Regions from separate parts of the Nonomuraea sp. bgisy101 genome, predicted to be linked through region 2. Evidence: predicted binding sites of a transcription regulator. Region 2 holds the regulator's gene; the other holds the start of a gene.

Region 1 (3,337 bases), on a different contig from region 2:
CGTGCCGCGCGAGCGCCTGGCGATCTCGTGCGCGCCCTCGTCGGGCAGCGACACCCCAAGCAGCCTGGAGGAGCGGCGCAGCACCTGCTCGAGCTCGGCCACCTCGTAGAAGTCCATGTGAGCGGTGAAGCCGAACCTGTCGCGCAGCGGGGCGGGCAGCAGGCCCGCCCTGGTCGTCGCCCCCACGAGCGTGAAGGGCGCGATCTCCAGCGGGATCGCGGTCGCCCCTGGCCCCTTGCCGACGATGATGTCGACCCTGAAGTCCTCCATCGCGAGGTAGAGCATCTCCTCGGCGGGGCGGGCCATCCGGTGGATCTCGTCGATGAACAGCACCTCCCCCTCGGTCAGCGTCGACAGGATCGCCGCCAGGTCGCCCGCCCGTTCCAGCGCGGGACCCGAGGTGATCCGCAGCGGGGCGCCGAGCTCGGCTGCGACGATCATGGCGAGGGTGGTCTTGCCCAGCCCGGGCGAGCCGCTCATCAGCACGTGGTCGGGCGGCCTGTCACGTTTGACGGCGCTCTCCAGCACCAGCGACAGCTGTTCGCGCACCCGCGCCTGACCGATGAAGTCGGCCAGCCGTTTCGGCCGCAGCGCCGCCTCGATCTGCAGCTCGTCGCCCTCGGCGTCAGGCGACACCAGGTCGCGCTCGATGCTCACCGCTTCTCCCTATCGCCGTTCGCGCGGTCGCGCCAGGCCCCCGGCCGCCTCATCGGACGCTCAGCGCCCGGAGCGCCGCCTTCAGCAGCGCGGCCACCTGCGGCTGCCTGCCCGCGACGACCTCGGCGTCGGCCTGCGGCTCCACCAGGGCGATCGCCTCGTCGGCGTCTCTGGTGGAGTAGCCGAGCCCGACGAGGCCGGAGTGGACCTGATCGCGCCACAGCGGGACGGCGCCGTGGCCGTTGAGCGCGGCGTTGACCGCCTCCTGCGGGGTGCCGAGCTTGTCCTTCAGCTCCAGCACGATGCGCTGGGCGCCCTTCTGCCCGATGCCGGGGATCCTGGTGAGCGCTTTGAGGTCGGCCGAGGCGACAGCGAGGCGCAGCGAGTTGGGCGTGTGGACAGCGAGCATGGCCAGCGCCAGCTTCGGGCCCACGCCACTGGCCGTCTGGACCAGCTCGAAGACCGTGCGTTCGTCATCGGTGGCGAAGCCGTACAGGGTGAGTGACTCCTCCCTGACGACGAGGGAGGTGGCCAGCCTGCCGTGCTCGCCGACCCGGAGGGTGGCGAGCGTGCCCGGCGTGCAGTGCACCAGCACGCCCACCCCGCCGACCTCGAGCACGGCCGCGTCGGGCGCGAGCGCCGCCACGACCCCGGAAACCGACGCGATCACAGCGCACGTCCTCTCGATGCCTTGGCCAGCGCCTCGGCCAGTCTGTTCTGGGTGCCGCCCCGCCACACGTGGCAGATGGCCAGGGCGAGCGCGTCGGCCGCGTCGGCGGGTTTGGGCATCTCGGCCAGCCGTAGCAGCCTGGTGACCATGGTGCCGATCTGCTTCTTGTCGGCGGTGCCGCTGCCGGTGATGGCGGCCTTGACCTCCGAGGGCGTGTGGAGGGCCACGGGCAGGCCGCGCCTGGCGGCGCAGAGCACCGCGATGCCGGCCGCCTGCGCGGTGCCCATCACGGTGCGGACGTTGTGCTGGGCGAAGACGCGCTCGACGGCGACCGCGTCGGGGCGGACGTCGTCGAGCCACCGCTCGATGCCGCGCTCGATGCCGACGAGCCTGGCGCCGAGCTCGTCGTCGGCCGAGGTGCGCACGACGCCGACCGCGACGAGCGTCAGCGGCGCGCCGGGGCGGCCCTCGACGGCTCCGAGGCCGCATCTGGTCAGCCCTGGGTCGACGCCCATCACCCGCACGGCCCGCCCTCCGTTCGCTGCCGAACATCTGTTCGGCAGCGAACTCTACCCTGGTTGGGCGGGCGGCGCACGGCGAACACGCGTCGGGGGGCGAGCGGGACGCCGGTCCAGGCCGGGGGCCGAAGGCGCCGGCGTCGAACAAGCGGATCTCGTCGGCATCCTCGCGCAGCCCGAGTCCGAGCGTGATGGTGGCGGGAGCGGAGAGGCGGGGAGGATCAGAAGTAGTCGAGCATGTAGGGGGTGCCGGCGAACGCCGCGTCCAGCGCCTCGTCGAACTCCTCGGGGCCGGACAGCATGCCGCCGAGCCGCAGCGTCGAGGTCGGGATCCCGGCGTACAGCGCCGACAGGCCGTTGACGGTGAAGCGCGGCCCCTCCCCCTCGGCGGCGCCGGCCGTGCCGGAGCCTCCGGAGATCTCCAGCCGCCAGGTGCCGGTGTTGGCAGGCCGCTCCGGATCCTCGACCGTGACCAGGGCGTTCGCCGAGACCACCGAGGGGAAGCCGCGCCTGGCGATCGCGTCGGCCACGTCCACGACGCGGAACATCCACCGCGTCCTCTTGACCTCCTCCTTCCCCCGCTCACGCAGCAGCCACAGGACGGGGTCGTCGGGCGCGACCACCGCCGTGACCTTCGTGGCGACCGAGGAGGAGGTGCCGACCAGCGACCACAGCGCGCGGGCGGTCGCCGCCGAGCCTGCGACGAGATTGTCGACGGAGATGTCGCCGTCGTCCCACGTGTAGGTGACGTAGCCGTCGTCGGCCAGGTACAGGAAGTCGTCCTCGTCGCCGAGGAAGTCGCGCCACGCGGCCTCGTCCCAGCAGATGGGGCCGCTGGCGCGGTTGGCGGCGTGGACCCGGCCGACGATCGCGATCACCTCGGCGGCGTCGCCGGGTCCCATCCTGCGCAGCTTGACCGGTTCGGTGGGGCGGATGGTGCGCAGCGCCTCCGGAGACAGCGTGACGACGTTCTCCGCGCCCGCGTGCTCCCAGCCGAGCGAGCGGTAGATCGGCGTGGTGGCGGGGTAGAGGGCGGAGACCGCGTCCCCGAGTTCGGCGGCTCTGGCGAGGATGGCGCGCATGAGCCGCCTGCCCACGCCGCGCCCGCGGTCCTCGGGGTTGACGACCACGCCCGCGATCCCCGCCATCGGCTGCGGCCTGCCGTGCCACCACTGGGTGAAGCCGGGCAGCCGGCCTGCGCCCGCCAGCCTGGAGCCGTCGAAGACGCCCAGGTAGCGCCCCCGCTCCATGGTGGCCCGCGCCGTCGCGCGCCAGGCGTCGACGGTGTCGTCGGGCACCGGTCCGAAAGATCGCTTACGGGTGTCGAGGACGGCGTCGAGGTCGTCCGGCGTCAGGTCACGAATGTCCACAGCAGGTCAACCTACGCACCGCGGGACACGCCTGGCGAACCGTTTAGGCGTCGAGCTTCTCCATGATGTCGTCGCTCACGTCGAAGTTGGCCCAGACGTTCTGCACGTCGTCGCTGTCCTCC
Region 2 (3,337 bases):
CTCGGCCAAGGCGGCCAGCTCGGATCTCGTGAAGACCCTGCCCGTCGGGTTGTGCGGGTTGACCAGGACGAGCGCGCGGCAATCAGCCAGGTCCGACAGGTCGGTGCGCAGCACGCGGCCCATCTCCTCGAGTGTGCCGAGGAACGGAGGGTAGGCCGGGGCGTGCATCGCGACCGTGTCACCAGGATCTGTGGCGATGTGGAGCACGACCTGGAGCGCCTGGTTGAGGTCGGAGAAGGCGCGGACGGCTGACGGGTCGGCGTCCCAGCCGTACCGGACGAGCATGCGTTCGGTGAACGCCTCGGCCAGCGGGCCCGCCTGCGGGTCGGCCGCCCAGGCGGGATAGCCCAGGTCGCCGCGGGCGCGTCGCTGGAGTGCCTCGACGATCGCGGGCGCGGTGGGGAAGTCCATGTCGGCGATCCAGCAGGCGATGACGTCAGGACCCGCGTTCGCCCATTTCAGGCCGTCTTTGGTGGGCCGGGGGAAGGTATCGTCCACCCGATCAGTGTCACCCAGAATGTGCGACATGCCCGATGGATACGGATTGCGAGCTGATCTGCCCGCTGGGAGGAGTCGACGGGCGAACCGCCGTGGTGGCCGAGAGCTCGGTACCGGAACACGTTCTGCGGCATGGCCCACCATGCCGGTTCGGCTGTGTCACCTCACAGTAAGGTCGGACGTTGCCTGATGCGGCACTGGAACACGTGCGCCATGAAGACCCAGCTCGGGGTACGCCGACTCGATCGACCCTCGGGAAAGGTGAGGGCCGATCGAGCGGCGAGACACGGCTAGAGGCGGCGGAGGACCGCCACGACCTTGCCGAGCACGCTGGCCTCGTCGCCCGGGATCGGGTCGTAGTTGGCGTTGTGCGGGACCAGCCAGATGTGGCCATCCTTGCGCTTGAACGTCTTCACCGTCGCCTCGCCGTCGATCATGGCTGCCACGATGTCGCCGCTCTCGGCCACCGGCTGCTGCCGTACGACCACCCAGTCGCCGTCGGCGATCGCGGCCTCGATCATCGAGTCACCGGCGACCTGGAGGAGGAAGAGAGTGCCCTCACCGACGAGCTGCTTGGGCAGCGCGAAGACGTCCTCGACGCTCTCCTCGGCCAGGATCGGACCACCGGCGGCGATGCGGCCGACCAGAGGCACGTAGGCGGCCGTCGGCCTGCTGACCGGCGACTCGTCCTCGCCACCGTCGGGGTCCACCCACAGCACCGGCTCGCCGGGGAGCCTGACCTCAAGGGCGCGGGGGCGGTGCGGGTCACGCCGCAGGTAGCCCTTGCGCTGCAACGCGGTCAGCTGGTGCGACACACTGGAAGTGCTGGTCAGCTGCACGGCCTCGCCGATCTCGCGCATGGACGGCGGGTAGCCGCGCTGCTGCACCGAGTCGCGAATCACCTCAAGGATCTTGCGTTGCCTGGGTGTCAGGCCCAGTGAGTCACGACGGCGGACCGCAAGGTCGCTGACGCCATTGCCGTCATTCGGCTCGCTCATGCTCTCCTCCTCGCCCGGCGGCATGCCTCACCGGCCCACCTTCCGGTCCGTGGTCTTCATGTCGCACACAGCGACCGTACCGCCGATGAAGATCAACTTCAAACAATTGTTCGAGTCTTCCTCGAAATCGTCGGTGACGTGGTGTACAACATCGTACGGGAGTTCGATCGACACCGTGTTCGATTCGCTGATCTTTATTTGACCTTTTCCTTGGGTCGACGGTGGCGGGAGGTCATCAGTGCGAGCGACCACAACGACAGATTCGACCAGCCAAGACGAACAACTCACCTTGATCGCGGACATCACGAGAGAGGAGCGCGTGCGTCCTCCCGCTCCTGGAGGCCGACTCCGCCTGGTTCCCCCACCTCGTGGTACGGCAGGGCGCGGCGCGGCGCCTCGCACGGCGAAGGGGCGCGGCGCAGGGGAAGCGTCCGCGGGGGCGGACGGACGGGAGGCCCTGGCCGCCGACGGCGGCGCCCAGGGCAAGCAGGTCGGCGGACGGCCCGCGGGGCCGCGCGAGGCCGGGGGTGGGCGGTCTGCCGGGTCACGAGGGGCATCGGGCGGACGGTCCACGGGGCCACGCGCGGCAGGTGGCGGGCGGTTGCGGGTCGTCCGCGACCAGGGGGTGCAGGACTCGGACGCGCGGGAGGGCACGAGCGGTCCTGAAGGCGGGACGAGAGAGCCGGGGGCGGAGATGGACGGCATGCGGGGCCGGGCGATCGCGACAGGCGATCGATCAGGGCGGACAGGACGCGGCGAAGGTACGCGCGGAGGGCGGGAGGGGCGCCAGAGCGGTCGACGGGGCAAGCGAGGCGGGCTGCGCGGTACGTCGCTGGGCAGGCCGGCCTGGCGACGAAGGGGCGGCGGTCTCCAGACGGGCGCGACACAAGGGCAGAACGCGTTGCCGGGCGGGAACCGGCCCCAGGAGGTGGGGTCGCCCACGGAGCGGACGCGGGAGGTGGGATCGGCGGCGGCCCGGTCCCACGAGGCGCGGTCGGCCACGGTGCCTCAGATCGCGCGGGCGGCGTTGCCCCTGAGTGAGGCCGTCGCGGATCGGCCCAGGCCGATGGCGGTCGACCGAGCCCCGAAGGTGCGCACCGCGGCGAATCGGGGGAAAGCGAGGAAGCGTAGAGCGCGCGAGACCAGGCCGAGGTCGGGCCGGGGTGGGCTCAGGGTGGTCCCGGCAGGGCCGGAGCCGGGTGGAGAGCAGATCCAGCACCCTCCCATGAGGCTGACCAGACGGGGGAGGGTCGTGCTCGTGGGGTTGTTCGCCGTATTGTCCCTGGGAGGCTTCGTGCTCGGCGCCAAGGCCACCAGTTGGGCCATCGCGCAGGAGATGACCGGGACGGGGCGCGAGGGGCTGCCCTGGGTGGTCGTCGAGAAGGGCGACACGCTGTGGACCATCGCGGCCGCGGTCTCTCCGGGCGACGACCCCTCCGCGGTGGCGGGAGAGATCATGCGGCTCAACGGGCTGAACAGCTCACTCATCCGCCCCGGCGGTCGGCTCTACCTGCCCGACCGCGCGCCCTGACCGGCACCTGGGGTATGCGTCGGCCGCCGGCCGAGAGTCGGCGCCCCTTCTTCCTGGGAGACGACGTCCGCTCCACGGCACGCGCTCGGCAACGGCCTGCCCTCGCCAGGTGTGTCGCCCCGGCACGGGAGGGCAGGTGAGCGGTTCTCCGAAGGAGGAACCGTGAAGCTGCTCGTGATCCGTAACTCGAAGGCAGGCGGGGCCGACGACGACCTCCGCCGCGCCGCGGTGGCGGCCCTGGAGGCCGGGGCCGATGTGCGGATCTGTGAGGATCCCGAGGATCTCGGCAGGGTGCTGGGGGAGCATTCCG

The links. The regulator LexA, encoded in region 2, represses DNA repair genes until DNA is damaged. The targets are predictions, from matches to a motif close to TCGAACANNTGTTCGA.
Region 1: a site for LexA is predicted at 1,872-1,887, ahead of ruvC (crossover junction endodeoxyribonuclease RuvC). Genes of this name have one in related genera too.

Annotation. Positions count from the first base shown of each region.
Region 1 is NZ_JBYITD010000034.1:58,537-61,873, reverse strand. Features, by position in the region: gene ruvB (Holliday junction branch migration DNA helicase RuvB) at 1-657, opposite strand, end outside; gene ruvA (Holliday junction branch migration protein RuvA) at 707-1,327, opposite strand; gene ruvC (crossover junction endodeoxyribonuclease RuvC) at 1,324-1,851, opposite strand; gene AC3EO4_RS43985 (GNAT family N-acetyltransferase) at 2,067-3,215, opposite strand; gene AC3EO4_RS43980 (YebC/PmpR family DNA-binding transcriptional regulator) at 3,259-3,337, opposite strand, start outside.
Region 2 is NZ_JBYITD010000007.1:1,218-4,554, forward strand. Features, by position in the region: gene AC3EO4_RS14740 (MalY/PatB family protein) at 1-528, opposite strand, end outside; gene lexA (transcriptional repressor LexA) at 789-1,496, opposite strand; gene AC3EO4_RS14750 (hypothetical protein) at 1,524-1,799, opposite strand; gene AC3EO4_RS14755 (LysM peptidoglycan-binding domain-containing protein) at 2,722-3,027, shown strand; gene AC3EO4_RS14760 (diacylglycerol/lipid kinase family protein) at 3,190-3,337, shown strand, end outside.